Regions from separate parts of the Mesorhizobium sp. WSM4898 genome, predicted to be linked through region 3. Evidence: predicted binding sites of a transcription regulator. Region 3 holds the regulator's gene; each other region holds the start of a gene.

Region 1 (9,900 bases), on a different contig from region 3:
TCCGTGGTTCCCGCGCGGCGACACAACCCTGCTCGAGGCCAAGGCCAGGCGTGTCTGGCTGGAGGACGAGCGCCATTTGCCGGTCGGCGTGGTGCCCGTGAGCGAGCGCCCGGCCTGGGATTTCTCGCGCTCCATCCCGCTGCCGTGGGACTGGGTCAACAACGCCTTCGACGGCTGGAATCGTCGCGCCTCGATCGCGCAACTCGAGGAGGGGATCGGGGTCACGCTCACCGCCTCGCCGGAGCTTGGCGTCTATATCCTCTATTCCCCGTCATCCGACGCCGACTTCTTCTGCTTCGAGCCGGTGTCGCACCCGGTCGATGCGCATCACGGCGAAGGGCTGACGGTGCTTGAAGATGGGCAAACGATGAGCGCGGCGATGCGGCTGGACTGGGCGGTGGCGGGTTGAGGGCAGCCGACCGAGCGCGTGATCTCAACCCTTGAGGGGGAGACGGCCGGCAGGCCAGAGAGGGTCGTCTCACATAGATCGCCAGCATTGTCTTCGTCGCCGACGACGCCGGCGCTTCACGCGCGGCGACGCCCTCTGCCGCCTTCGGCGACATCTCCCCACAAGGGGGAGATCGGACGGCGCGTCGGCTTTCGCCAATCTCCAGCGCCGCAGAGCAGATGCCGAAGCACCTCCCTCACAGCTCCTTCTCCGCCAGCTCCCTGAATTCATCCGGCACCGAGCGCGCTGCTTGCAACGCGACGGTGCCGTAGCCGACGGCCTGCTTGCCGAAGCGCTGGCGGATCTTGTCTATGGCGCGGTCGGCGCCGAAGCGGGCGAGGCCTTTGCGGCTGCCGGGCTTCAGCTTCTCGTCCGCCAGGCCGAGCGGCAGTTCGAGCTGCAGCTCGGCATGCTCTTCCAGATGCGAGACCGAGATCGCCAGCAGCGAGATTTCCCGTTCGCCCGGGTGAGCGGCGAGCACGCCTCTGACCAGCTCTTCCGCGACGTCAGCGAGCATGGTCGTCGCCTGGATCGGCTGCTCCAGCGTCACCGAGCGCGTGACCGCGCGCATGTCGGCAAAGCGCACGCGCACCGTCACCGTGGGGCCGGGCCGGTCCTTGGCGCGCAGGCGGCTGGCGACGCGATCGGCGAGATGCAGGAGCGTCGGCACGAAGACGCGCGGCAGCGCCGGTTTGCGGCCCAGCGCCGACTGCGCGCCGGCGGAATGGGCGCGGCGATGCGTCTCCAGCCGGCGCGGGTCGCGGTTCCAGGCAAGGGCCGCGAGCTTCTGGCCGGCGGCATGGCCGATCAGCCGCTCCAGCGCGCCGCTATGCGTGCGCGCCAATTGCCCGATCGTCTCGACGCCGATCTCGGCGAGCCTGGCTTTGGTTGCCGGACCGACGCCCCACATCAGCGACACCGGCAAATCGTGCAGGAAGGAAAGCTCGGTGCCAGGCTCGACCACCACCAGCCCGTCGGGCTTGGCCACCTGCGAGGCGATCTTGGCGAGATGCTTCGTCCGTGCCACCCCGATCGAGATCGGCAGGCCGAGCTCGCTCTTCACGCGGCGGCGGATGGTTCGCGCAATTTCGTCCGGCGGTCCGAACAGATGCGTGCAGCCGGCGACATCGGCGAAAGCCTCGTCGATCGAGATGCGCTCGACCAGCGGCGTGAAATCGTCGAGCACCTTGATCGCGGCGTCGCCGAGACGCTGGTATTCGCCGAAGCGGCCGCCGACGAAGATGAGCTGCGGACAGAGCTCGCGCGCCCTGCGGCCGGGCATGCCGCCGCGCACGCCAAAAATCTTCGCCTCATAAGAAGCGGCAAGCACTACGCCGCCGCCGACTGCGATCGGCTTGCCGCGCAGCGACGGGTCGAGCAGTTGCTCGACCGAGGCGTAGAAGGCGTCGAGATCGGCATGCAGGATCGTAGCGGCCGAAGCGGCGTTCGTGGCGGCCATCGCGCTCCCGGCTCCATCCATCCGCTTTGCGGCATCGCAGCATTAGCAGCAACTGTTGTAAGCGGTAATGCGTATGAACATAAAGAGAACAAAAGGAGTTTCCTGTCAAGCCGGCCAGCTGGGTATGAGAACATCTGCAACCCGTCACAACCAAGGGCTTTGACCGGTTGCGCCGGTGTGCTCCCCTTTGATGGGTTGACCGCTGACCAGGGAGGGGCGCGAAGGATCGCGGCCCAAAACTGCGTCATGCCAGGACGAAGTCAGGAGCCGAGCGACGCGCGAAGACCAGGATGACGAAGTGCGGCCGAGCCGGAGATCCAGGTTCTGAGACGATGGCGGGACAGCGCCCCCTCTGATCGTCCCACATGGGGGATCGGCCGTCCCTTCGCCGACAGCCGCCGCTAGGCCGGTTTGGCGTATTGCTCGGCGCTGAGCACCTCGATGCATTGGAATGGCTCATTGCCTTCCACCCAGGCGTCATGCCCGGGCGGGATGGTATAGGACGTGCCGGCCTCGAAGGTCTTCTGCGTCCCATCGTCCATGCGTATGGTGATCGTCCCGGACACGACATAGCCGACATGCGAGACTTGGCAGCTGTCGGTCTTGACCACCGGCTTCACGCATTCGGACCATCTCCAGCCCGGCTCCATGTTGAGCCGCCCGAGCGTGTAGCCCGGCAGCCGCACCACTTCGACGCGGGTCTTGGCGGGCGAGCGAACCTCGTCGGGATTGTTATGCGACTTGGATTCGAGCTTGGTGACCTTCATTGCAGCTTCGGCCATGGCATCCTCCCATTTCCAAGGATTGCAAGCGGGGCCTGACGCGCGATCGTCGGCGACCGCCGCTGGATTGATACGCCTTTCAATGAATGATTGCTAATGTAATTGCCGGGCGCGGCGCGAAATCGATTTTGCCGCGCAGGCCCTATTGCAAGCACGCTCTGCCGGTGTTTTGCTGTTCCTTGCGCCTGGCACGACGGTGGTTGAGGGGCCACCCCGTTTCTCGCCCCTTGGGGAGAATCCTGTGAACCCTCGGCAAGTGAATTTCGCCAATAGCGCCGCGGCAAAGCCAGGCCCCGTCCGCGATAGTCCATTTTCATTTCCGCTCGCGGGCGCGCGCTCACCGCGCCCATCGAAACCGCCATAGGCGAGGCCAAGCCGGGTGGAAGGCGATACTCGAAAAATCAGAAAAACTGGGAGGAATCGATGCTTCATCAGGTAGGAAAAACGGAAACCCGTCCGCCGGTCGGGGCAGTGCGCCGCACTCCGCCGGCGCTTCGCCAGTGCTGCGACAACTATATCTGTCCGACCTGCGACCAAGTCGTCGAACTGACGGACTTCCGCCAGGTCGTCTGGCATCAAAGGCCGGGCCATCGGCCGATGGAATTGGATGACTGAGCGGACCTGCCCGAGAAAAGAGGGCCCGAGAGAAAAAGGGCCCGCGCCTACCAGAGGAATGCGCGGGCCGAAGCTGGAGTAGCCATTCGATAAACGCGCAGCCGGCCTGCCGGTTGCGCCTGGCGGATCAGCCGCCGTTGGCCGGCGCCGGGGCCGGAGCCGGTGCGGCCGGTGCGGGTGCCGGCGTCGTCGACGGTGCCGCAGGCGTCTCCACCTTGGGCGCCTCGACCTTCGGCACATCGAGCTTCACGTTGACATCCGTCGATCCGCCACCGCCGGTGCGGCCACCGACATTGATGATGCCGGTAAAGAACAGCAGGGCCACGATCGCGATGATGGCAAGAACGATGGCCACGGCTGTGCCGGCGCCGCCCCCGCCACTGGTGTTTACAACTGTAGGTCTGTCGGCCATGGTTTCCTCTCCTCTGCCGATTGGGATGTCGTGGCAACGGCGCCAAAGCTGGAATGTTCCTGCTTTCGGGCCACGGTCCCTTGTCAGGCGGGACCTGAGGCCGCACCTTTGAGCGCAGAGGTCCGAATGGGCGATTTCTGGAAACAAGTAGGCCCACAACTCATTGTGGCACAACCGTCGAGTAACGTCCCTTCATCGGCGGTTTGAAAGTGGAGTTGCCCGCCATTTCCTGCGATGTGGCGGGCAACTCCCACAATCCCGCAGTCTGCCGAGATTCGCGAACCTGTTCGCCGCGCTTTTGCCGGTCGATCCGACCACAGGCGTGCGCGACGTGCTTTTAAGCCGTGCCTGCCGCTTCGCTCGATCTCGGCGCGGGCCGCCCAGGCTGTCGCCAAATCATGATGCACCACTCGAGCGGAACCCGCCGCCAGCCACGCCGTTGTCTTCCGCGAAGGGATCCTGTGGGCGGAGGCCGCCATGGACAGCTTCGAACTGATCGACCTTCTCTGCGTCGTCGACGCCTGCGCCAGCGATGGCGCGGCTGGGCGCCTTGTTTCAATGTCGAGAGCCGTCGAGGAACTTCGCGTCTTGACCGGGGACTTCGTCTCGTCCGACGAAGCGGCGGCAAACGCCTTGAGCCAGGTGGCGCTGCAGCGTGGCTGCGCGGTGTTGTTCGACGAACAGCCGGGCGCCGATATCGTCGGCGAGTACTGATTTCCCCTCGAGGGAAGAGCCGCGCTATTTAACCAGGGTGATCATCCTGCCGGCATACATCTCGCGATTGCCGAGCTCGGCCGCGCAGTCCGATTTCACCGCCGAGTTTCCGGTCATGCCTACGGTATTGCCGACCAGCCGCAGGCAATTGCCCTGCGCGTTCATGTCCGAATTCCCGGCATAGGAGATCGCCGCGTCGGGGGCATAGATGAAGCCGCTGACCACCGAGCCGGATCCGCCGTTGATCGTCAGCGCCGAGGTGTTGCCCTTGGCCTGGAAGATGGTGATGCCTGCATAGGCGCCGCTGGTGGGCGGCGAGAGGTTCACCTGCTCATTGGCATTGATGTAGAGCTGCGAGCCTTCCATCAGGAAGATCGTCACGCCCTGGCCGGTGAGGCTACCGTTGCCGCCGGGCTTTATGGTGACATTGCGCAGGATGTAGACGCCCGGATTAAGCGTGATCTTTCCCGACCAGGTCTTGTCGCAATAGGTGCCGGGCGAAAGCGTGACCGTCTTGCCGTTCGGCATCGATTGGCACATGCCGTAAGCGGGCGGGGTGACATTGGCCAACGGGTCGAACGATGCGTACTGGTTTTCGAGCGGTGCGTCGCACGAGAGTGTTGCGTTGGGCGGCGTTATCCCCGAGGTCGAGCCGACCGTCGAGACGCATGCGGCGCTGAGCAGGGCCGAGCCGCCGCGGTCGATGGCGTCGGCCGCGTCCGAGTTTGCGGCGATCACGCAGCCGTTCATCGCCACATTGGTCGAGCCCTGCAGGTTGACGGCGGAGCCGACATGCGGATCGAGCGCCAGAACGCACGCTTGCGCCCCGGGTTTGACCTCGACGGAGGCGGAGCGGGTCGCCTGCCAGGCCGGCGCGCCGCTGATGAAAGCCGCCCGGCTGATGCTCGACGACAGGGCGATGGTGTAGCCGCTCGGATCGCCGCTGGCCGCTGCCTGGAAGGCCCCGACGCTGCCCGAATATTCGCCGGCGTCGGCGACGCTCAGATTGGCTGAGAAGAAAGTCAGGCCGAGCTGGCGCACATCGCCGGCCGACATGGTCGGTTGGTATTTCGTGCCCACCGCCAGCCCGGCTGCGTCCAGCGAGTTCTGCAGTTGCGCCGCGTCGTCGCTCGTGCCGGCCACATCGACGGCGCCGGCCACGACAAGCATCAGTGGCACCATGGCGATAGCGGTCGCCAGCGCGAAATTGCCGCGCGTCGAAGCCCAGAACCGTCTGATCATGGCAGCACCCCTCGCCGGAAACGGCAGAGAAACTACTCCAGCCGTCTCTACGACGGATTTCCGAAAAAGATAAAATGCAGCAAAAGCTAAAATCGCTGATTTATCCGCAGCTTCACCTTAGGTCTTATATGAAGTGGGACCTAAGTCTGAGTCGCGGCCGCGCAGGGCGGTAAATATGCATACAAGGGTCTGAAAATCGCAAGTCGAGGAAAAAAATTAGCCATTCGTTTATCGCCGGGTGTTGAACGTGGTGGCTGGGATAGCTTGGGCGCGCTCGGCCATGAACACATTCGGTCGGATTTTCAGACAGTTCGTCTCCCGCGGCCTGCGACGCGGCGAGAGCGGCAATGTTGCGACGATTTTCGCGCTCACCCTGCCGATCGTCGTCGGGGGGGCGGGGCTCGGCGTCGAGACGTCCTACTGGTACTATTCGAGCCTGAAGCTTCAGGCGACGGCGGACGCCGCCGCCTATGCAGGCGCGCTGGAGAAGATCGCGGGATCCAACACCGCGGCGATCACCACGGCCGCCACCCAGACGGCTACGGACAACGGCCTCGGCAATGGCACCATCACCGTCCACACGCCGCCCAGCTCGGGGCCGAACACGGCCAAGAAGGCGGTGGAGGTGATCCTCAACCAGAACCTCGACCGGATGTTCACCTCGATCTTCGTCGAGGGGCAGGTAGCCGAACAGGCAAGGGCAGTGGCGCTGATCACCGACGGCTCCAAAGCCTGCATGCAAGCGCGTAACCCCTCGGCCTCCCAGGCGGTGCTCTTTTCCGGCAGCACCAGTGTCAAGGTCACCGGCTGCGTTATCATGACGAATTCGACCGCCTCGGATGCCCTCAAGGTACAAGGCGCGTCCGGGGTCCAGGCCGACTGCCTGATCTCGGCGGGCGGCGTTGTGCTGAACAACCCGGTGACCACGACCTGCGCGTCTCCGATCACCAACGCCTTGCCTGCGTCCGATCCGTTCGGCGACATACCTACGCCCTCGGCCAGCGGCTCCTGCCAGAATGTCAACGGCGGAAAGACAACGCAAACAATCCAGCCCGGTACGTACTGCAATGGTATGAACCTCAGCGGCAACGTCACGCTTTCTCCCGGTGTCTACGTTGTGCAGGGCAATATGAAGATCAATGCCAACGCGGTTGTCGTGGGCAGTGGCGTGACCATTTTCATGGCCGGCAGCAGCACGGTCAGCATGAATGGCAATGCCACGGTGACGCTGAGCGCGCCGACCTCGGGCACCTATTCCGGAATGCTGTTCTTCGGCGACAGGAGCGGGACCGCGGCCCAGAGCACCTTCAATGGCACCGCGACCTCACTGCTGACCGGCGCGATCTATTTCCCCAGGCAGCAGGTCAACTATCTCGGAAATTTCTCGGGGAAGAACGGCTGCACCCAAGTCGTTGCTGACACCATTCAGTGGTCTGGCAATTCCACGATCAACCAGAACTGCTCGAGCCTCGGCATGAAGGACATTCCGGCGGCCCCATCAATCGCTATCGTCGAGTAGCGGCATGGGGCCATTCGCGATAAGCTTCCGCAAGAACCGCTCCGGCGCCGCCGCGGTGGAATTCGCGCTGGTGCTGCCGGTGCTGTGCGCCGTCCTGTTCGGCATCGCCGATGGCTGGTCCTACGTCACCAGCTCGATGGCGATGCGTGCGGGCGTGAAGACGGCTGCGAACCTGCTGCTGGCCGGCGCCACCGACGACAACGCCGTCCAGGCCGCCGCATTGGCGAGCTGGCAAAACAAACCGGGCGATGCGGCCGTTGCGGTGAGCCGTACTTACAAGTGCGGAACGACGGTGGTCACCTCGACCACCATCTGCGCCGGCCCGAAGTCGCCCTCGGTCTTCGTCCAGATCCAGGCGTCGGGCACCTGGGTTCCGCCGTTCACCTTCGGCGTCTTCCCGGGCAATAGCGCGCTCAGCCATCAGCAGGTGGTCCGTGTCCGCTAAACGAAAAGCCTGGCTGTTTGTCAGCAACGCCTCTGGCGGCGCCGCGATCGAGTTCGCGCTGATCGTGCCTTTCCTGATCATGCTTCTGTTCGGCATCTTCGCCTTCGGCTGGTCGATGAACAACGAGTCCAGCGTGCGCTATGCGCTCGAAGCCTCGGCGCGCTCCCTGCAGCTCGACAGGACGCTGACCCAGGCTCAGATCCAGACGATCGCGACGCAGAAACTACAGGCGCTCGGCTTGCAGAACGTGACAGTTACGATCACCACCGACCCGCCGAGCGGCGGCTTCAAGATGGCGCATGTCAGCGCCAGCTATGCCTTCGTCATCAACTTTCCCTATTTCAGCGATTTTCCGATCAATTACTCGACCACTGTCACCGTGCCGCTGATCAACAGCTGAAGCACGTCTCCCCAAAGTGGGACTTCGTTTCGGGTCAAAGCCAGGGCTAAGCTTAACAAGCTGTGTGGGCCGAAAGATTGCGACACGCTTCAGGGCATGCCGAGGAAGAATATATAAGTATATATCTGGGATTGGCCGCAAAGCGGGATAAGAACACCTCGGTAGCGCGCCCCAAGCGCTGGTGGCATCACCGCTCCCGCGGGTTGCCCGAAACGATGCCGCGCACGTCCGAAAATCGCCTTTATAAACAGGCGTCTTGTACTCCTCGACGGACGCTGGCCGCATAGCGTTGGGCCCATGGTCCGACGGGAGGTGGGCCTTCATTGTTCCAGAGGGCGGACCTGGCCTTAGCCCATTTATTTACGCAATAATTTCAGCAAGTTAACAGGTGTTCAGCAGGATTTCCGGAGCTGCTTCTCGGGATACTCTCTTGCCGCCACCGAATTTGTTTAAAAGTTACTCCAAGCCGTTAGGGAAATCTCATATGACGCGATCTAGCGGTTGGGCATTGGTGGCGATTCACCTGCGGAGAAACATGATGACAATCCGGAAAACACTTTTGGCTTCGCTTGCCATTCTGGCGCTCGCGGCTGCTCCCGCACTCGCCGGAGCCGGCGGCAATGGCGGTGGCAACGGCAATGGCGGCAGCCATGGCGGCGGCAACGGCAATGGCGGCGGTAACGGCAATGGCGGCGGTAATGGCAACGGCGGCGGCAACGGCGGCGGCAAGGGCCAAAGCAGCAACAGCGGCGCCTCGCACGGCAAGTCGGCATCGGCAAAGGCCGCCAAGTCGCAGGTCGACGATGCAACCGATGACGACACGACGGACGATACCACTACGGCCGCCACCCCGAAGGAGAAGAACATCCATGCCAAGCTCGGCCGGCTGAACTCGCTCCAGCGCAACATCAATGCCTACATGAATTCCAAGAGCAAGAAGTTCGCGGGCATTCAGGCTTATGTGACCCAGGCCGCCGTAGCCCAGAACGCGCAGGCCAAGCTTGACGCGGCAAACGCCAAGCTGGCCGCCGACCAGGCCCAGCTCGGCACGCTCACCCAACAGCTCGCCGACCTCAATGCAACCGACACGACCAACATGACGGCCGAGGAAAAGGCGGCTTTCGATGCGCAGGTTGCCGACGTTCAGGCGCAGATCGACGCCCAGAACGCCGCGATCGCCGCTGACACCCAGGCGGTCACGGATGCCCAGGCTGCGGTGACCGCTAACCCTGCGCCCGATGACGCCACGCTCGACGCCGCCCTGCAGGACATGGCCAACAAGCCGGTCGATCAGGAGGTGACGGACTGGGCCAAGGACGTGCTGGCCGACAAGATCGACCAGGCGGCCGCGGCGACGTCCACGCCATAAGGCACACGCGGCGAACCTGCCGCAGTGGAGTGCATGCATGCCGCCGGGGCGACCCGGCGGCATTTTGTTTGGCTTGACGGCAATGCATTGGAACGATGGCTACTGACCCAGGGAAGGCCGGGGGGAATCCTGGTTGCGGCGAGCAGAAACGCCACGCCGAGGCACAGGCGGAGTTCAAAAAAAGGCTCGCCCTTGAGGCGAGCCCAAAAGTAGCAAAAGCCGAGGTGGTCAGACGGCTTCTACCCGCGTCCGAAGGTTAACATGCGGGGGTGTACCGACCGAATAACATTAGTTAAGGAATAGCTAAAAATCCCTCGGCGTCCGCACCGCTGGAAGCCTTTCGTCGGTTTTGGTCGGCGTGTGCCACGTGTTTGAAACGGTGGCAGAACCGACGGCGGTGACGCAGACCGGGTAGTCGAAAATCGGCGCGCCGAAAACGAGTTTGACCGGGAGCTGCGTGGTCAGCTCCCGGCCCCCGGTTGCCACCCCCGAGAT
Region 2 (9,900 bases), on a different contig from region 3:
CTGGTATTCGCTCTCGAATTTCTCGGCGCGGGCGTGGGTGTAGCCGAAGCGGCCGTAATAGGCCGGATCGCCGAGCACCACCGCCAAAGCCTCGCCGGCTTCCTTCAGGCGGACATGCGCCTCGCGGATCAGCGCGCCGCCGATGCCGGTGCCGTGGAAGGACGGCTCGACGGCCAGCGGCGCCAGCGCCACGGCCGCGAAGCGCTTGCCGCCGTTCTGCACAAAAAGCCTGGAAAACAGGATGTGGCCGACGACCTGGCCATCTTCTTCCGCAACCAGCTCGACGACGGCGTCGCCGCCGGTGACCAGCGCATCGACCAGGCCGGCCTCCGCCTGCTGGCCGAAGGCATGCTCTTCGACGAGGCGGATCGCCTCGCGATCCCGCGGCGTCGCCGCACGTATCGACATCATGCTCATTGGAGTTTCGTTCCTTTTTCGATCTTGGCCCCGCGCAAAAACTCCTGCGCGGCGGCGGGCCTTCCACCCGCCCGTTGAACTTCGACCAGCCGCACCGCGCCTGACCCGCAGGCGACCGTCAGCCGATCATCGAGAATACCTCCCGACTCGCCGACGCCGTTGGAAAGCGTCGAGCGAAGCAGTTTCAGCCGCTCCACGCGGCCACCAATTTCGACCTCGCACCACGCGCCCGGAAAGGGCGAGAGGCCGCGAATGTGATTGTGGACTTCGCCGGCAGGCCGCGTCCAGTCTACGCGTGTCTCCGATTTATCGATTTTTCGGGCGTAGGTCACGCCCTCTGTCGCCTGGGGGGCAAATGTCAGACAATTTATCCCCAACTGTGCGAGCGCATCCACCATCAGCGAGGCGCCTCGAGCCATGAGGAGGTCATGCAATTCCCCGGCGGTCATATCGGGACCAATGGCGCATTTTTCAACCAATGCCACCGGGCCGGTGTCCAGCCCCTCTTCCATGCGCATCACCATCATGCCGGTTTCGACATCGCCGGCCATGATGGCGCGCTGTATGGGAGCAGCACCGCGCCAACGCGGCAAAAGTGAGGCATGGCCGTTGAGGCAACCGAGCCTGGTGGCCTCAAGAACGGGTTTCGGCAGAAGCAGGCCATAGGCGACGACCACGGCGACATCGGCCCGCAAACCGGCAAAGGCCTGCTGCTCGGTCTCTGCCTTGAGCGATGTCGGCGTGCTCACCTCGAGCCCGAGCCGTTCCGCCTCGCGCTGCACGGGCGAGGGCGTCAATTCCAACCCGCGCCGGCCGGCGGCGCGCGGCGGCTGCGTATAGACGGCGGCAATCTCGTGGCCGGCCTCGGCGATGGCGCTGAGCGTCGGCACGGAAAACTCCGGCGTGCCCATGAAGATGACGCGAAGGGGCATGCCCTTCTAGCCCGCCATCTTGCCCGGCGCCTTGTCCTTGGCGAGCTTCTTGAATTTCCTGACCACCATGTCGCGCTTCAGCTTCGAGATGTGGTCGATGAACAGCACGCCGTTAAGATGGTCGATCTCGTGCTGCAGGCAGGTCGCCATCAGGCCTTCGGCCTGCATCTCCTGCAGCTTGCCCTCGCGGTCGAGATATTTCACCCGCACCGCCGCGGGACGCTCGACCTCGGCATAGTAGTCAGGGATCGACAGGCAGCCTTCCTCATAGACCGAGCGCTCGTCGGAGCTTTCGAGGATTTCCGGATTGATGAAGACATGCGGCGCCGGCGGCTCGCCTTCCTTGGCGAGGTCGATGACCAGCAAACGCCGCGGCTCGCCGACCTGGATCGCCGCCAGCCCGATTCCCGGCGCGTCATACATGGTTTCCAGCATGTCGTCGGTGAGCTTGCGCAAGTCACCGTCGACGCGCTCGACCGGTTTGGAAACCTGGCGCAGGATTGGATCGGGAAGGATGATGAGCGGCTTGATCGACATGGCGTCTCACCTAAGACGTCGATGGAAAAGCGTCAACCGGGGCGGCTTTGACTTGTTCACGTTTTGATCTGTGCCAGCAGAGCGAATCGGTTATGCTGCCCAAATGAACGACATGACCTCGATCCTTTCGCAGCCCGTCGCGCGGCTCGGCGCCACGACGATCAGGCTCGGCGAGGCGCTTGGCTTCGGAGCGCTGCTGCTGCTGACGCTGTTCCTGGTGCTCGTCATCGCGTTGTGGCGCGCGGGAAAGGCGCGCGCGGCGGCGGCGGCGGAAGCGGCCGACCATGCCCGCGACACCGAGGCCAGGATGGCGGACATTCTTCAGGCGCAGGCCGAGATGCAGGGTCGCATGGGCGCGATCGCCGAAGTGTTCGGCGCCAGGCAGGCCGAGCTCACCCAATCGCTCGGACAGCGGCTCGACGCGATGACCGGCCGTCTTGGCCAGACCATGGCCGAGCAGACCAAGTCGACGCATGAGAGCCTGGCCAAACTACAGGAGCGGCTGGCGGTGATCGACACGGCGCAGGGCAACATCCAGTCTTTAGCCGGACAGGTCGTGCAGCTGCAGGCGATCCTCTCCAACAAGCAGACTCGCGGCGCCTTCGGCCAGTCGCGCATGGAGGCGATCATTGCCGACGGCCTGCCGCACGGCGCCTACGAGTTCCAGGCGAGCCTTTCCAACGGCAGCCGGCCCGACTGCCTGGTGCGGATGCCGAACGGCGCGCCGATGCTCGCCATCGACGCCAAGTTTCCGCTGGAGGCCTGGAATGCCATTCGTGCCGCCGAAGCCGCCGACTTGCAGAAGGCGGCGGCGCAGGCGTTCCGGCGCGACATCGAGGTGCATATCCGCGATATCGCGGAAAAATACCTGATCCAGGGCGAGACGCAGGACACCGCCTTCATGTTCGTGCCCTCGGAATCGGTATTCGCCGAGATTCACGAGAATTTCGAGGCCGTGGTGCAGAAGGCGCACCGCGCCCGCGTCGTCATCGTCTCGCCGTCCTTGCTGATGCTGTCGATCCAGGTCATCCAGGCGATCCTGAAGGACGCGCGCATGCGCGAGCAGGCGCATCTGATCCGGGGCGAGGTCATCCGCCTGATGGAGGACGTGGCGCGAGTCGACGAGCGCGTGCGCCGGCTGCAGACGCATTTCGGCCAGGCGGCCAGGGATATCGACGACATCCTCGTCTCGACGACGAAGGTCACCAAACGCGGCCAGAGAATCGAGGCGCTGGAGTTCGCCGAGGGCGAGCCCGAACCGCCACGCGGTCCTGCCAAGGTGGAGGCGGGCGCGCGCGTGGCCGATTCCAAGACGGGTCAGCTCAGGCTGCGCGTCGTCGAAGGCGACGACTGATCTGTCGTAGCGCCGCTACTGCTCCTCGATGGTCGTGATGCCTTCGATTTCCGGCAGCCAGTGCAACGCCGAGCGGTGCCAGACCTGCCTTCTCGGCACCAGCTGGTCGCGCTGGCGCGCCGTGCCCACCCGAATGCCGTAGATTTTCGGTCCATCGCCAACCGACGTCGCATAGAGATGCGATCCGCATTCGCCGCAAAACCCCTGCGCGCGCTTGGCGCCGCTGGATCCGGTCTTGATGTAGACCTTCGGCGTGCCCTTGGTAATCCGGTAATCCTCCTCTGGCGCGCCCACCGTCACGCGAAAGGCCGTTCCCGTCAGTTGCTGGCAATCGGTGCAATGGCAGATCGAGGTCTTTTCGGGATCGACCTCCGCTTCGTAGGTGATGGCGCCGCAATGACACCCGCCGTCGATTCTCATTCGGCTTGCTCCCAAAAGATTGCTTCGCTCAAATCTAATCCTCTTCGGAGGTCCCGGCGATAGCCTTACGCCTGCGCTCCCATGTGCCAGTCGCCTGCGGCTTGACGAACAGCCTGGTGATTTCGGGCATGTCCTTTTTCAGTCGCGCCTCCAGGCGTTCAACGCAGGCTTCGATCTCGGGCGCCGTGAGATGATCCTCGAATTCGATGCTTAGGCCTGCGACGATCTCCTGCGGGCCGATATGGACGCTCAGTATGCCGTTCGCCCGCTGCACGGCCGGGTCGTGGTCGGCGATCACCAGAACCTTGCGTTCCACCTCGGGCGAAGCAGGCTCGCCGAGCAGCAGACCCTTGCTCTCGCGCGCCAAGAAGATGGCGGTGGCGCCCAGGATGACGGCGATGCCGATCGAGCCGGCGCCGTCGAGCTCGGGGATCGCCAGAAGTTCAGACGTAAGGATGCCCGCGAAGGCGACGACGAGGCCGAGCAGCGCCGCGCTGTCCTCGAACAGCACGGTGTAGACGCTGGGGTCCTTGCTGCGGCGCACCGCCTGAAACCAGCCCTGCTTGCCCTTTTGCTGGCGGAACTCCTTCAGCGCCACCAGCCAGGAACTGCCTTCGAACAGAAAAGAAAGACCAAGCACGATGTAGTTGACCTTGGCGTTGACGACCGGTTCCGGCGCCATGATGTGGACGACGCCCTCGTAGAAGGAAACGCCGGCGCCAAGCGCGAACACCAGCAGGGCGACAATGAAGCTCCAGAAATAGAGTTCGCGTCCGTGTCCGAGCGGATGCGTGAGGTCGGGCGGGCGCGCGGCACGGCGCATGCCGTAAAGCAGAAGCGCGCCATTGCCCGTGTCGACCAGCGAATGCACCCCCTCCGACAGCATGGCTGAAGAGCCTGTGAAGAATGCTGCGGCGAATTTAGTCAGCGCGATCGCAATATTGCCGGCGAGCGCGGCGTAGATCACTCTTTTCGAGCCGCTATGCCCTGCCATGCGCTTCCGATCCTCTTCCAAGTGGGAGCTTAGCGGCCGCCGCCCAAAGCTCCACCGACAATGCGCCAGCCGCTCCGAGGTTCAGATGCCGCTATGCATTTCTGTTGCCTGATCGATCCCGAGGTCGCGGGATGAAGGGAAAACGGTTGACATAGCGCAAGCCGGCTTTCGAAGCTGCAAGCGGCCTCTTGCGGTCGGGCGCTTCTCTTGTTTCACTTGTGCTGCCCACAAATCGGAGGAGCGAATCATGGCGAAAGGTGCGATGAAGGCGGGCAAGGAACCCCGCAAGCCGAAAAAGGACGCCAAGAAACCGGCCGCGGCCCCGGCTCCGAAGGCGCCGCCGGTCAAGGCGATGCGCATCAAGGAGAAGTAGGCCGTCAGCGCGGCCGATCCGTCTCGATGCGGATTTGAACCGGCGGCATGCCGAATGCTGCCGGTGTTTTGTTGATCGGGGTACAGAACTCACTATATCGGTACCGCGAGGACGACCTCGCTTCCCCGAAACCCGGCCGGGACGACCCGCCACGTCAAACGTCGAGCATTCGATGCTCGATCGATGGAGCGTTCGCGATGTCCTGGATCTTCCTTTTCTTCGCCGGCCTGTTCGAGATCGGCTGGGCGATCGGCCTCAAATATACCGATGGTTTCTCGAAGCCGCTGCCGACCGTGCTCACGATCGTCTCGATGATCGTCAGCCTTGGCCTGCTCGGGCTTGCGTTGAAGACATTGCCCGTCGGCACGGCCTATGCGGTATGGACCGGCATCGGCACTGTCGGCACGGCCTTGCTCGGCATCTGGCTGCTCGGCGAGCCGGCGACCGCAGTGCGGCTTGCCTGCATCGGCCTGATCGTCTGCGGCATCGTCGGGCTGAAGCTCGTCGGCTGATGTAGCACGAACGCGTTCAGGGCCGCTCCTGGCGACCCTGACTCATTTTCGAAACGAACTCGAACCTAGCGGGCCGAGAAGCCCGGAGGCGTGCGACCGACGCGCGCCTTGCGGGCGGCGTAGCGCGCATCGCGCTTGGCCTTGCGTTCGGCCTCCTCGGCGAGCAGGCGGGCGATGCGTTCGGTTTCCTCGGCTTCGCGGATCTTGGCCTCGGCAGCCGCTGCCTCTTCGGCAGCAATACGGGCCGCTTCGGCCACTGCCTCGCGTTCAGCCTTCTCGGCCGCTTCGCGCGCCAGCTTTTCCTGCTTCAACCGGGCCTTCTCGGCCTCGCGGATAGCACGGGCCTCGAGGATCGCCTTGCGTTCCGCCTGACGCGCCAGAACCGCTGGGTCGTCCGCCGCCGGCTTTGACTTGAAGCGCTCCAGGAGCGCCTTCTTTGCCTCGTTCGCGGCGTTGCGCCGCTCGAATATGTCTTTTTCCCTGTAAATAGCCAAGTCCACTTCCCTGAAGTCAATTCGCGACGCTTACATACGCGCGAAAGCGGTGAGTTCAAGCGCCAAAACGGTATGCCAGCCATGAAAATCTGGGCTGTTGCCGTCGGGATACGTCGTCGCGGCGCGATGCACTGTTCACAAATCGCGCCTCTGGCGGCTCTGGGGGCCGGTCGCTACCTCTAGCGCCAACAATCAACGCCAAGCGGCGCATCAGGATGCATGAAAATGGAACTTGGCCTCTACACTTTCGCGGATGTCAGCCCGGAGCCGGGCCCCGGCGCCATCGGCCCGCACGAACGGCTGCGCAACCTGATCGAGGAGGTCGAGCTGGCCGACCAGGTCGGTCTCGACGTGTTCGGCCTCGGCGAACACCATCGCCCCGACTATGCGGCCTCGGCGCCGGTCGTGGCGCTGGCCGCGGCCGCGGAGCGGACGAAGCGGATCAAGCTCACCAGCGCGGTCACGGTGCTTTCTTCCGACGATCCGGTGCGGGTCTTCCAGCAGTTCGCGACGCTCGACCTTCTGTCCGGGGGCCGCGCCGAGATCATGGCCGGGCGCGGCTCCTTCATCGAATCGTTTCCGCTGTTCGGTTACAATCTCGAGGACTATGACGAGCTCTTCGCCGAGAAGCTCGATCTCCTGCTTGCCATCCGCGACCAGGTGAAGGTGACGTGGCAGGGCAAGCTGCGCGCGCCGATCAACGGCCGCGGCGTCTATCCCCGACCTTTCCGGGACAAGCTGCCGATCTGGATCGCTATTGGCGGGACGCCGCAGTCCGCCGCCCGCGCCGGCGTGCTCGGCCTGCCGCTGGCGCTTGCCATCATCGGCGGCGAGCCGGCCCGCTTCGCGCCGCTGTTCGAGATCTATCGCGAGGCGGCAAGGCGCGCCGGCAACGATCCCGCCTCGCTCGCGACCAGCTTGAACGTGCATGGCTTCGTCGGCGAGACGACCGAGAAGGCGGCCGACGATTTCTACGCACCGCAAGCCGAGGTGATGAACCGCATCGGCCGTGAGCGCGGCTGGGGGCCGACCTCGCGGGCGCATTTCGATCAGGCGCGCGGGCCGAACGGCGCGCTGTTCGTCGGCGATCCCGAACAGGTGGCGGAAAAGATCGTCGCCCAGCACAAGATCTTCGGCAACGACCGCTTCCTGTTGCAGATGGCGATCGGCACCATGCCGCATGCCAAGGTCATGAAGGCGATCGAGCTCTACGGCACCAAGGTGGCGCCGGTCGTGCGCAAGGAAACGGTGAAGGCCGCGCCGGCGCCCGTCGCCTGAGCACGCCTGCCCAGCAAGATGCGCCCTCACCGCCGGCTAAGGAACCTTGGCGGCGGCGCGTACGTTTTCCTCGGCGATCGCGAGGGAACGGATGAAGGTCGAAACGAGCGCTTCGGGTTCGAACGTTGCCGAAAGCCCGGACGAGCGCGCCAGCGCCCGCGCCGAATTGCGCCTGATTCGATTGCTGCTGATCGGCATCTTCGTGCTGATAACGATCGCCGCGCTTTATTTCGCCCGCGCCTTCTTCATGCCGGTGATCCTCGCCTTCCTGCTGGCGCTGACGCTGACCCCGATCGTGCGCTTCCTGCGCAAGCGCGGCATCCCCGAGGTCGCCTCCGCGACACTGCTGGTGTTGCTGTCCCTCTTCGTCTTCGCCAGCGCCGGTTACCTGCTCAGCGGCCCGGTCATCGACCTCATCAACAACAGCTACTCGATCGGCGAGCAACTCACCGAGCGGCTGGCGCCTTTCAAGCGTCCGCTCGAGAGGGTCATGGATCTCTCGCGTCAACTGCAGGCCCTGACCGAGACATCGCAGGAACCGGGTGTGCAGAAGGTCGCGCTGGCGCCGTCCGGCATCCTGTCGACGGCGGCCAGCAACATTCTGGGAGCCGGCACGAGCATCACCCTCGTCTTCGTGCTGTCGCTGTTCCTGCTCGCCTCCGGCACCTTGTTCTACGAGAAGATCGTCCAGTCCTTCGCCCACCTCAGCGACAAGAAGCGCGCGCTGCGCATCGTCTATGACGTCGAGCACGAGATTTCCCATTACCTGCTTACCGTGGCGGCCATCAACGCCGGCCTCGGCACGGTGATCGGACTTGGCCTTTGGGGACTTGGGATGCCGAACCCGCAGGTCTGGGGCGCGGCCGCGGCGCTGCTCAACTTCCTGCCCTATGTCGGCGGGCTGATCACCTTGCTGCTGGTCACGATCATCGCGCTGATCAGCTTCGATACGATCCCCTACGCCCTGCTGGCACCCGCCTTCGTTTTGTTGTGCGACATCGTCGAGGGCCAGTTCGTGACCCCGACGGTGGTCGGCCGGCGGCTCGAGATAAACGCGGTGGCGATCTTCATCGCCATCGCCTTCTGGTCCTGGCTCTGGGGTTTCGTCGGCGCGCTGATGGCGGTGCCGCTGCTGGTGGTCATCAAGGTGTTCTGCGACCATTTCGATGGCCTCAGCCATGTCGGCAATTTCCTCGCAGCGCAGCAAACCATGGCGATCGACGACGAGGCCGGCGATAACAACCACAAATCCGGCGCGTGAGGCCTGGCCCAATCTGCATGTCCGGCCGGCTGTTTGCGGCGCCCATGGCGAGTGCCTATATCGGTCCGGTCTAACCGGACCCGCCTGCATGAATGACTTCGATCTCGCGCTGCGCAACAACCGCCTGTCTATCCATCATCTCGGCGGCCGCAGCGAGCAGCGGGAAATCGCCTCGGCGACCGAACTCGCCGACGTGCTGGAAGGCCAGTTCGCCATCGTCATTCCCGACCGCGCCGAATTCGAGGCCCGGTTGCGGCAGAAGCAAATCGTGGAGACCTGACCAATGACGGCCCTTTCGGTTCTCGACCTGTCGCCGATCACGCAAGGCAGCGATGCCTCGCGGTCGCTGGCCAATTCGCTCGACCTTGCCCGCCATGCCGAGCGGCTTGGCTACAAGCGCTACTGGCTCGCCGAGCACCACAACATGCCGGGCATTGCCAGTGCCGCGACGTCGGTTGTCATCGCCCATGTCGCCGGCGGCACCAAGACTATCCGCGTCGGCGCCGGCGGCATCATGCTGCCCAACCATGCGCCGCTGATGATTGCCGAGCAGTTCGGCACGCTGGCAGCACTTTTCCCCGGCCGCATCGATCTCGGCCTCGGTCGCGCGCCAGGCACCGATATGATGACGGCGCGGGCGCTTCGCCGCAACCTGGAGGCCAGCGACAACTTCCCCCAGGACGTGGTCGAGCTGATGGGCTATTTCCAGCCGGCCGAGGAAGGTCAGCGCATCCGCGCGGTGCCGGGCGAAGGCCAGGACGTGCCGGTCTGGATCCTTGGCTCCAGCCTCTATGGCGCGCAGCTCGCGGCGCTGCTTGGGCTGCCCTATGCTTTCGCCTCGCATTTCGCGCCGGCCGAACTCGACCACGCGCTGGAGGTCTATCGCACTCGCTTCCAGCCGTCGGCGCAGCTCGACAAGCCTTATGTGATGCTCGGCCTCAATGTCTTTGCGGCACCCACCAATGCCGAGGCGAAGCTTTTGTTCACCTCGCTGCAGCAGGCCTTCGTCAACCTGCGCAGCGGCCGGCCCGGCCAGCTGCCGCCGCCGGTCGAAAACTACGACCGCGACCTTGATCCCGTCGCCAGATCCATGCTGGCCCAGGCGCTGTCCTGTGCCGTCGTCGGCGCGCCGGAGACGGTCCGCCAGGGCATCGACGCCTTCGTGCGCCGCACCGGCGCCGACGAATTGATGGTGACGGCGCAGATGTTCGACCACACCGCGCGGGTGCGCTCCTTCGAGATCCTCGCGGACGTGCGCAGATCGATGTCGCAAGCCGCCTGACCGCTGGCCGCCTGTCGACCGGGGGGCGCAAGCGATCGCGGAAAAC
Region 3 (9,900 bases):
CAAGGTGGCCGGAACGCAGACCAGGGCTTCCGTCTCCGCATCGAGGCCGCTCATGAAGCCGTTGCCGATCATCCTCAACTCGTTGAGCGAGGCGCTGGTGCCGTTCATTTTCCAGTTGCCGGCAACGAGCGGACGGATTCCAGGGGTCATGGCGTCGAGTTCTCCAGGCAACATAAGGCAGCGCCCTCACTACCAAAATCGGGCCACAAAGCAATCGACAGTGGGCCGGAAGGACGCTATTGCGCTTGTTTCAGAGTCGGCGCATGCGAAAATGCGCAAAGATCGGAAGTGGGCATGCTTGGTATTTTGAGAAGCGCGGCGGGCACCTGGGTCGCGAAAGCTTTGCTGTCCTTGCTGGTGGTGAGCTTTGCCGTCTGGGGTATTTCCGGGCGCCTGTCGGGAAGCTTGGCTGGCCATCATTCGGTGATTACCGCCGGCGGCACCACGGTTTCGATCAACGAATACCGCCTCGCCTACGATCGCCAGATCAACCTGCTGTCGCAGCAATATGGCCAGCGCATCACGCATGAACAGGCTAAGCTGCTCGGCCTCGACAACCAGGTCCTGGCGCAGCTCGTCTCCGGCGCCGTTCTCGACGAGCTGGCTCGCAAGCTCGGGCTTGGCCTTTCCAAGGACCGGCTGGCCGAGCTGACGCGCGAGGATCCGGCCTTCAAGGGTCCAGGCGGCCAGTTCGACCGCAGGACCTTCGAATATCTGCTGAGCCAGATCGGCATGCGACCCGAGGACTATCTGAAGAACCGCTCGCAGGTGGCGGTCCGCCAGCAGATCGTCGAGGCGATTTCCGACGGCCTCAAGGCGCCGCAGACCTTCCTGAAGGCGGTCGCACTCTATCGCGGAGAGGACCGCACGATCGACTATCTCGTCCTGCCGAAGACACTCGTCCAGCCGATCGAGGCGCCGTCCGACAGCGCGCTGAAAACCTATTTCGAAGCCAACAAGAAGAACTACGCCGCGCCGGAATACCGCAAATTCTCCTATATCCGGCTTGAGCCGCAGGACATCATGGACCCGACGGCGGTCACCGATCAGCAGGTCGCTGACGACTACAACAAGAACAAGGCGCGCTATACGACGCCCGAAATGCGCACCATCGAACAGCTGGTGTTCAAGACGCCGGACGCGGCCAAGGCGGCATTTGACTCCCTGAAGGCCGGCGCCACCTTCGACAAGATCGTCACCGCAGAGGGCAAGACGCAGGCCGACACCGTGCTCGGCACGCTGGCAAAGGACAAGATCGCCGACAAGGCGGTGGCCGACGCAGCCTTCTCGCTCAACGTCAACGAGGTCAGCCCGGTGGTTCAGGGCGCCTTCGGCCCGGTGCTCTTGCGCGTCACCGAGATCAAGCCGCAGGTGGTGAAGCCGCTTTCGGAAGTGTCCGACCAGATCCGCAAGGATCTTGCGCTCGGCGAGGCAAGCCGCGTCCTGCTCGACGTCCACGACAGCTACGAGGACACCCGCGCTTCCGGTGCCTCGCTTGCCCAGGCGGCCGACAAGCTAAAGCTCAAGGTCGTCACCATCGACGCCATCGACCGCACCGGCCAGCGGCCGGACGGCACGATCGTCAACGACCTGCCGCAATCGGCGGACCTCATCAAGGCCGTCTTCGAGGCCGAGCCGAACACCGAGAATGAAGGCCTGACCACTGCCGCCAACGGCTTCGTTTTCTATGAAGTCCAGTCGATCACGCCGGCGCGCGACCGAACGCTGGACGAGGTTCGCCAGAAGGTGGTGGCCGACTGGACCGCGGCCGAGACCGACAAGCGGCTCACCGCCAAGGCCGGGGAGTTGGAAAAGCGCCTCAAGGCCGGTGCGACGCTCGACGTGATCGCGGGCGAGCTTAAGCTCGAGAAGCAGACCAAGCGCGGCCTGAAGCGCGAAGCCGACGATGCCGATTTCGGCAACGAGGGCGCGGCGGCCATGTTCGGCGTCGGCGAAGGCAGCACGGGCCTGATCCCCTCGCCCACCGGCGACGGCCAGATCCTGTTCAAGGTTGCCGAAGTCTTCGAACCTGCCGGTGCCGATGGCAGCTCTGTCCCGGAAGACGCGCAGAAATCTTTCAGCGCCGGCATATCCGACGACCTGCTCGATCAGCTGGTGGCGCAGCTGCAGTCGCAATATGACGTTCGTATCGATCCGGCCGCCGTTTCCCAAGCACAGACACGATGAGCGCGCTTAAGACATATATCGCCAAGGTCGCGACCGGCACCGCGCTCTCCTTTGAGGAAGCGCGCGAGGCCTTCGACATCATCATGTCGGGCGACGCGACGCCGGGGCAGATCGGTGGCTTCCTGATGGCGTTGCGCGTGCGCGGCGAAGCCGTGAGCGAGATCTCCGGCGCGGTCGCCACGATGCGCGCCAAGATGCTCCGCGTCGAAGCCCCGCGCGGCGCCATCGACATCGTCGGCACCGGCGGCGACAATTCGCACTCGGTGAACATTTCGACCGGATCGGCATTCGTCATCGCCGCCGCGGGTGTTCCGGTGGCCAAGCACGGCAATCGCGGCCTGTCCTCGCTGACCGGCGCGGCGGATGTGCTGATGGCCCTCGGCGTCAAGGTCGACATCGCACCGGAGACGATCGGCCGCTGCATCCAGGAGGCCGGCGTCGGCTTCATGTTCGCGCCAGCGCATCATCCGGCGATGAAGCATGTCGGTCCTGTCCGGGGCGAGCTCGGCACGCGCACCATCTTCAATCTGCTCGGGCCGCTGTCGAATCCAGCCGGCGTCGGCCGGCAGATGGTTGGCGTCTTCCTGCCCGAATGGATCATGCCGGTGGCTGAGACGCTGAAGGCGCTGGGTACCGATCATGCCTGGATCGTGCACGGCGACGGTTATGACGAGATCACCACCACGGGCGAGACGCAGGTCGCAGAGCTCGCCGGCGGCGAGATCCGCACCTTTACCCTCACTCCGGAAGCGGTCGGACTGAAGCGGCATAACAAAGAGGATCTGCGCGGCGGCGAAGCGGCCTACAATGCCAAGGCATTGCGCGATATGCTGGGCGGCGCTGCCGGCGCTTATCGCGACACCGTGCTGATGAATGCCGGCGCCGGGCTGGTGGTGGCCGGCAAGGCGACGACGCTCGGCGATGGCACCGAGGCAGCAGCGCAGGCCATCGACAGCGGCCGGGCGCTCGCGGTGCTCGACAAGCTCATCGAGATTTCGAACGGTTAGAATTTTGTCCGATATCCTGCGCAAGATAGAAGCCTACAAGCGCGATGAGATCGCCGCCGCAAAGCTCAGCGCGCCGCTTGCCGAGGTCAAGGCGAAGGCCAAGGATGCGGAACCCCCGCGCAGCTTCCTTGCGGCGCTTGAGGCCAAGCGGAAGGCCGGCGGCTTCGCGCTGATTGCGGAGATCAAGAAGGCCAGCCCTTCCAGGGGCTTGATCCGCGCCGACTTCGACCCGCCGGCGCTCGCGAGGGCCTATCAACAAGGCGGTGCTGCCTGTCTTTCGGTGCTGACCGACGCACCGTCCTTCCAGGGCGCGCCCGGCTTTCTGACCGCAGCGCGCGCCGCCGTTAGCCTGCCCGCCCTGCGCAAGGATTTCCTCTTCGACCCGTATCAGGTTCATGAAGCCCGCGCCTGGGGCGCGGACGCGATCCTCATCATCATGGCGAGCGTCGACGACGCCTTGGCCAGTGAATTGGAAGCCACGGCCTTCGATCTCGGCATGGACGCGCTGGTCGAGGTGCATGACGAACAGGAGATGGAACGCGCGCTTCGCCTCTCGTCGCGGCTGATCGGCATCAACAACCGCGATTTGAGAACCTTCGAAACCAGCCTCGACGTTTCCGAGCGGCTTGCCGCCATGGTCCCGGACGACCGGCTGCTGGTCAGCGAGAGCGGCATCTTCACCCATCAGGACTGCCGGCGGCTGGAAAAGAACAAGATCGGCACCTTCCTCGTTGGCGAAAGCCTGATGCGGCAGGCCGACGTGGCCGCCGCGACCGCCCTTCTGCTGACGGGCAAGGCGCCGGCCGAGGCCGTTTGAGGATGCCCGCGCTTACGCATCTCGGCGCCAAGGGCGAAGCCAACATGGTCGATGTCGGCGGCAAGGCCGAGACGACGCGCACGGCCATCGCCGAAGGGTATGTCACCATGCAGCCGGAAACGCTGGAGATGATCCTGGCCGGCGACGCCAAGAAAGGCGACGTGCTGGGCACGGCGCGCATCGCCGGCATCATGGCGGCCAAGAAGACGCATGAGCTCATCCCGCTTTGCCATCCCCTCCTTCTCACCAAGGTTGCCGTCGAGATCGAGCCCGATCGCGCGCTTCCCGGCCTGAGGGTCACCGCGCTTGCCAGGGTTACCGGCAAGACCGGGGTCGAAATGGAGGCGCTGACCGCGGCGTCGGTTGCCTGCCTCACCATCTACGACATGGCCAAGGCAGCGGACCGCGCCATGGCGATTTCCGGCATCAGGCTGGTCGAGAAAGCCGGCGGCAAGTCGGGCGACTACAAGGTAGGTCCTTAGCATGGCTTTGCTTCCGGTCGCCGAGGCGCTCCAACGCCTGTTGGACGGCGCGACCGCGCTGCCAGGCGAAAGCGTGCCGCTGGCCGACGCGTCCGGCCGGGTGCTGGCCGACCCCGTGGTGGCTCTGCGCACCCAGCCGCCCTTCAATGCGTCGGCGATGGACGGCTATGCCGTGCGGGCCGCCGACGTAGCCTCGGCGCCGGCGCGGCTCTCCGTGATCGGCATGGCGCCCGCCGGGCGTGGCTTCACCGGCTCTGTCGGCAAGGGCGAGGCCGTGCGCATCTTCACCGGCGCGCCGCTCCCCGAAGGCGCCGATACCATCGTTATCCAGGAGAATGTCCGCGATCTCGGCGGCGGCGGCATCGAAGTGACCGAGCCGACCGTGGAGGGACGAAACGTCCGTCGCCGCGGCCTCGACTTCTGCGAGGGCGACCTGCTCCTCGAAAAAGGCCGCCAGCTCGATCCGGCGGCGCTTTCGCTGGCGGCATCGGCCAACCATCCGAGTCTCAACGTGGTGCGGCAGCCGCTGCTCGCCATCATCGCCACCGGCGATGAATTGCTGCCGCCGGGCAGCGCGCTCGGCCCCGACCAGATCATCTCGTCGAATGCCTGTGGCGTCACAGCTACGGCCCAGTCGGTCGGCGCGCGCGCGCTCGACCTCGGCATTGCCGCCGACCGCAAGGACGCGATCGCGGCCCTGGTCAAGAAGGCGGTCAAGGCCGGCGCCGACGTCATCGTCACGCTTGGCGGCGCCTCCGTCGGCGACCACGACTTGATCCATGACGTGCTGACCGGCGAAGGCATGCAGCTCGACTTCTGGAAGATCGCCATGCGTCCCGGCAAGCCGCTGATGTTTGGCCGGCTCGGCGACATTCGCTGCATCGGCCTGCCCGGCAATCCGGTCGCAAGCCTGGTCTGCTCGCAGCTGTTCCTGAAGCCGCTTCTGGCGCGGCTGGGCGGCCGGTCCTGCCGTCAGGAAATCCGCACGGCCCGGTTAGGCGTCGCAATGCACGCCAACGATCTCAGGCAGGACTATGTGCGCGCCGTGGTCCGCGAAGATGCGGGGGGGTTGATCGCAACACCGTTCGGCATCCAGGATTCCTCGATGTTGAGGATGCTCGCCGATGCCAATGGCCTGATCGTGCGCCAACCCTTCGCACCGGCGGCTGAAGCCGGCGAGGAATGCAGCGTTCTGATGTTACGCTGAACAAAACGTCAACACATTCACTAAACTTTAAACGGTTGCGGAACACAACTGGAACAGATAGTGTTTGTTCTGGGTTTGTTTTTCTGATTCTGGTTTCAGAACCCATGGGGGCCGCCATGCTGACGCGCAAACAACATGAACTGCTGATGTTCATCCATGAACGGCTCAAGGAAAGCGGCATTCCGCCGTCTTTCGATGAGATGAAGGAAGCGCTCGACCTTGCCTCGAAATCGGGCATCCACCGCCTGATCACGGCGCTGGAGGAGCGCGGTTTCATTCGCCGGCTTCCGAACCGGGCGCGTGCCCTTGAAGTGCTGCGCCTACCTGACTCGATCGCGCCCGGCCTCAATGCGGCGAAGAAGTTCTCGCCGAGCGTCATCCAGGGCGGCCAAGGCAATCTCGGCCGCCAGATCAAACCCGCGGCGCCCGCCCGCACGCCGACGCCCAGCAATGACGACGACGCCGTTTCAGCCGTCTCCATCCCGGTGATGGGTCGCATTGCCGCCGGCGTGCCGATCGACGCCATCCAGCACCAGACGCATTCGATCACAGTGCCGCCGGACATGATCGCGGGCGGCGAGCACTACGCGCTCGAGGTCAAAGGCGATTCGATGATCGAGGCCGGCATCTTCGACGGCGACACGGTCATCATCCGCAACGCCAGCACTGCGAGCCCCGGGGAGATCGTCGTGGCGCTGGTCGATGACGAGGAGGCGACGCTGAAGCGCTTCCGCCGCAAGGGCGCCTCCATCGCGCTCGAGGCTGCCAATCCGGCCTATGAGACGCGCATCTTCGGTCCCGATCGCGTGAAGGTTCAGGGCAAGCTCGTCGGGCTCATCCGCCGCTACTGAGGGGCTGCGGCTTGGCTTCCGGCTTCTCGGGCTTCTTGTAAGGCGCCAACCCCCTCGCCTCACGCGAGTATCGCCGCTGTTCGTGCCAAGGGCGGTACGGTTTTTCGACGGCGTATTGAATGGTTGCTCGCGCCGTCGCCGATTGCGGATCGAAGAAGACAGCGCCGCTGCCGTCGCGCGCGAGCTGCCGCTTGGTGACGACGAGAATACGTGGATCGCGGCAGGGATTGTAGGCCGTGGCGTCGTTGATGACGATGAGGTCTGCGAAGTCGCAGGCAGGCCGGGCTGCTTCGCGGTTCTCGGCGAGCGCGACGATCGCGCCCGATGGATGCCGGCCAATGCAGAGGTCGCCCGTGCAGTAAAAGGGCGATCCAGGCGGCAGGTCGACGGGATCGGCCAAGTCCAGTGTGCCCTTGGCGAATGTCTCCGGCGGCACGATCGTTTCGGCCTTGAGCGCGCGTTTCCAGTTATCGGTGGTGAACTCGTTCGAGCGGGCACGATTGATGGCGAGTTCGCCGCCGCCGATCGGCATCGCCACCAGATGCGCGTCCTCCGAGATCAGCAGGTCCGGCGTGCGCACCTGCGGGATGATCATGACGGCCGCGGCAGCGAAAGGAATTGCGGCCAGCCTGAGCCACGTAGTCGCCATCGTGGCGATGACGAGCGCGATCGTCGCCAGCAGCACCGAATGGATCGAGATCAGGCCCACGGCATCGACCGGCGACCACTCCGAAATCCACGCCGAGATCGCGATCATCGCCGCTAGGCCCTTGCCCATCAAATAGAGGAAGGGCCCGTCGAAGCCGAACGGCATCATGACCGCGCTGGCGACGGCGAGAAACATCACGATCGTGACGATCGGCATGATCGCGAGATTGGCCAGCAGGCTGAGCGGCGAGACGCGCTGGAAATGCCAGATGGCAAACAGCGCCGTGGCACTTCCGGCAATGATCGACGTCATTGCGGCGCCACCTGCTCCGACTGCCAGTTTGTGCGACATGAACCGCAGGAACGAACGCTTTTCCGGCGGCGCTCTCACCTTGCCGGCGCGGTAGTCGGACCAGCCGGCATAGGCGCCGACAAGGGCGGCGGTTGCCGCGAACGACATCTGAAAGCTCGGGCCAACCACTTCATGCGGCGACACCAGGATGACGGCGATGGCCGAGATCGCCAAGTTGCGCATCGTCAGCGCGGCGCGGTCGAAAAGCACGGCGATCAGCATGACGGCCAGCATGATGAAGCTTCGCTCGGCGGCGACCACCACGCCGGAGATGACGAGATAGGCGGCGATCGACATAAGCGCGATTGCCGCGGCATATTTCTTCACCGGCCGGCGTGACGAAAAATCCGGGAACAGCGCAAAGGCGCCGCGCAGCAGAAGCATGACCGTGCCGGCGACCAGCGCCATGTGCAGGCCCGAAATCGAGATGATGTGATAGATGCCGGTCCGCCGCATCGCCTCGTTGATGTCCTCCGGAATGCCGGCGCGCACGCCGACGATCAGTGCGGCGGCAATTTCGCCTTCGGGTCCGCCGACGGTGCTTCTGATGTGGTCGGCAATGTTTTCGCGCGTGTTCTCGATGGCCGAGGCGATGCTCGTCTGAGCGATCGGGTCGGTTGGCGGAATGAGTTTCGGGTCGCCGAGGAAAAATCCGCTGCCGCCGATGCCGGAAAAATAGCTGTCGAAGGAAAAATCATAGCTTTCGGGACGGACCGGCCCGGTCGGCGGCAGGAGCCGCGCGTAACCCGTCACCAGCGATCCGGCCTTCATGCCGGCCGGGATCCTGCGTGCCGAGAGCCTGACGCGATCCGGTGCGTAGCGCAGCTTTGGATGCGCGGTCGAGAGGAGATCGATGGTCAGCCTGACGCGGCCATTGGCCATTTCCTCGGCGATGACGACGCGGCCTGTCAGCCGCGTCTGGATTTCGGAGCCGAGCATCGGTGTAGCGGCGCGCCAGGTCTCGACCTTCGCGGCGACGAAGCCCAGCGCGCAAAACAGCGCCGCCATAAAGACCAGGTGTGTCTTCAGCCAGGGACGCGAAACCGCCGCGCATAGAGCCATCAGCGCCACCGCCGCCAGCGGTCTGTAAAGATCCGGCTCGGCGCTCAAGGAATAATAGAGTATCACGCCGGCGGCCAGGAACACCGGCACCAGGAGGAAGCCGATGCCGCGGTCGAGCTCGGTGGAGGCTGCCTCGGCCACACCCCGGCGAATCGCGGAAAACGAGGCACGGCGGAACCGCCTGCGGATCAAGTCGATCGCTGCCGGCGGAGGCGGCTTCACGACGGCGTCGCCGTCCGAAATCTCGGTGGCCGGACGCGGCACGGGAACCCAAACCGGTACTGCCTCAGCAGGCACGGTGTCGGCAAACAGCAGGCGCTCGCTCACGCCAGCCGTCGTCTTCTCGCCATCCTCCGCACCCCGGCCACGTCCAGCCATCGGGTCTGCCCCTTGCGCCCCAGACCTCCTATGCTACATGAACGCCCACCGCGCGAAAGTCCGCGCAATCATGCCCGCTTCAGAGCTTCTTCCGAGAGTTCCATGTCCGACAAGGTCGTCACCCGCTTTGCCCCCTCGCCCACCGGCTATCTGCACATCGGCGGGGCGCGCACGGCGCTGTTCAACTGGCTCTACGCCAGGCACACGGGCGGCACGATGCTGCTGCGCATCGAGGACACTGACCGCGAGCGCTCCACCGAAGCGGCGACAGCCGCTATCCTGGACGGGCTGACCTGGCTCGGCCTCTCATGGGACGGCGAGGCCGTGTCGCAGTTCGAGCGAGCGCCGCGCCACCGTGAGGTGGCAGAGGAGCTCGTACGGCTGGGCAAGGCCTATTACAGCTATGAGACGCCTGCCGAGCTGGAGGCGATGCGCGAGGCGGCGCGGGCCAACGGGCTGCCGCCGCGCTACAATGGCCAGTGGCGCGACCGCGACCCCTCCGAGGCGCCTCCCGGCGTCAAGGGCGCCATCCGCATCAAGGCGCCGACCGAAGGAGAGACCGTCGTGCACGACCGCGTACAGGGCGAGGTGCGATTCCCGAACAAGGACCTCGACGACTTCATCATCCTGCGCTCGGACGGCAACCCGACCTACATGCATGCCGTCGTCGTCGACGATCACGATATGGGCGTCACCCACATCATCCGCGGCGACGATCACCTGACCAACGCCGCGCGCCAGACCGTAATCTACAACGCCATGGGCTGGACCGTGCCGTCGATGTCGCACATCCCGCTGATCCATGGTGCCGACGGCGCCAAGCTGTCGAAGCGCCACGGCGCGCTCGGCGTCGAGGCTTATCGCGCCATGGGCTATCTGCCGGAGGCCCTGCTCAACTATCTGGCCAGG

What was found. The regulator LexA, encoded in region 3, represses DNA repair genes until DNA is damaged. The targets are predictions, from matches to a motif close to TGTTCNNNNTGTGTTCNG.
Region 1: a site for LexA is predicted at 1,981-1,998, ahead of dinB (DNA polymerase IV). Genes of this name have one in related genera too.
Region 2: a site for LexA is predicted at 1,940-1,957, ahead of P9228_RS02060 (DNA recombination protein RmuC). Genes of this name have one in related genera too.

What each region holds. Positions count from the first base shown of each region.
Region 1 is NZ_JARTVQ010000010.1:86,291-96,190, forward strand. It holds gene P9228_RS27255 (aldose 1-epimerase) at 1-409, shown strand, start outside; gene dinB (DNA polymerase IV) at 645-1,907, opposite strand; gene P9228_RS27265 (cupin domain-containing protein) at 2,309-2,689, opposite strand; gene P9228_RS27270 (hypothetical protein) at 3,432-3,716, opposite strand; gene P9228_RS27275 (hypothetical protein) at 4,194-4,430, shown strand; gene P9228_RS27280 (TadE/TadG family type IV pilus assembly protein) at 4,455-5,672, opposite strand; gene P9228_RS27285 (pilus assembly protein TadG-related protein) at 5,953-7,191, shown strand; gene P9228_RS27290 (TadE/TadG family type IV pilus assembly protein) at 7,196-7,636, shown strand; gene P9228_RS27295 (TadE/TadG family type IV pilus assembly protein) at 7,626-8,036, shown strand; gene P9228_RS27300 (hypothetical protein) at 8,425-9,405, shown strand.
Region 2 is NZ_JARTVQ010000001.1:398,104-408,003, reverse strand. It holds gene P9228_RS02075 (N-acetyltransferase) at 1-417, opposite strand, end outside; gene fmt (methionyl-tRNA formyltransferase) at 414-1,349, opposite strand; gene def (peptide deformylase) at 1,356-1,886, opposite strand; gene P9228_RS02060 (DNA recombination protein RmuC) at 1,990-3,240, shown strand; gene P9228_RS02055 (GFA family protein) at 3,256-3,660, opposite strand; gene P9228_RS02050 (cation diffusion facilitator family transporter) at 3,695-4,654, opposite strand; gene P9228_RS02045 (hypothetical protein) at 4,902-5,027, shown strand; gene sugE (quaternary ammonium compound efflux SMR transporter SugE) at 5,225-5,539, shown strand; gene P9228_RS02035 (DUF6481 family protein) at 5,605-6,033, opposite strand; gene P9228_RS02030 (LLM class flavin-dependent oxidoreductase) at 6,259-7,311, shown strand; gene P9228_RS02025 (AI-2E family transporter) at 7,403-8,572, shown strand; gene P9228_RS02020 (hypothetical protein) at 8,661-8,852, shown strand; gene P9228_RS02015 (LLM class flavin-dependent oxidoreductase) at 8,856-9,854, shown strand.
Region 3 is NZ_JARTVQ010000003.1:375,944-385,843, reverse strand. It holds gene tpiA (triose-phosphate isomerase) at 1-150, opposite strand, end outside; gene P9228_RS16570 (peptidyl-prolyl cis-trans isomerase) at 295-2,187, shown strand; gene trpD (anthranilate phosphoribosyltransferase) at 2,184-3,194, shown strand; gene trpC (indole-3-glycerol phosphate synthase TrpC) at 3,196-4,011, shown strand; gene moaC (cyclic pyranopterin monophosphate synthase MoaC) at 4,014-4,493, shown strand; gene glp (gephyrin-like molybdotransferase Glp) at 4,495-5,700, shown strand; gene lexA (transcriptional repressor LexA) at 5,817-6,551, shown strand; gene P9228_RS16540 (ComEC/Rec2 family competence protein) at 6,535-8,991, opposite strand; gene gltX (glutamate--tRNA ligase) at 9,094-9,900, shown strand, end outside.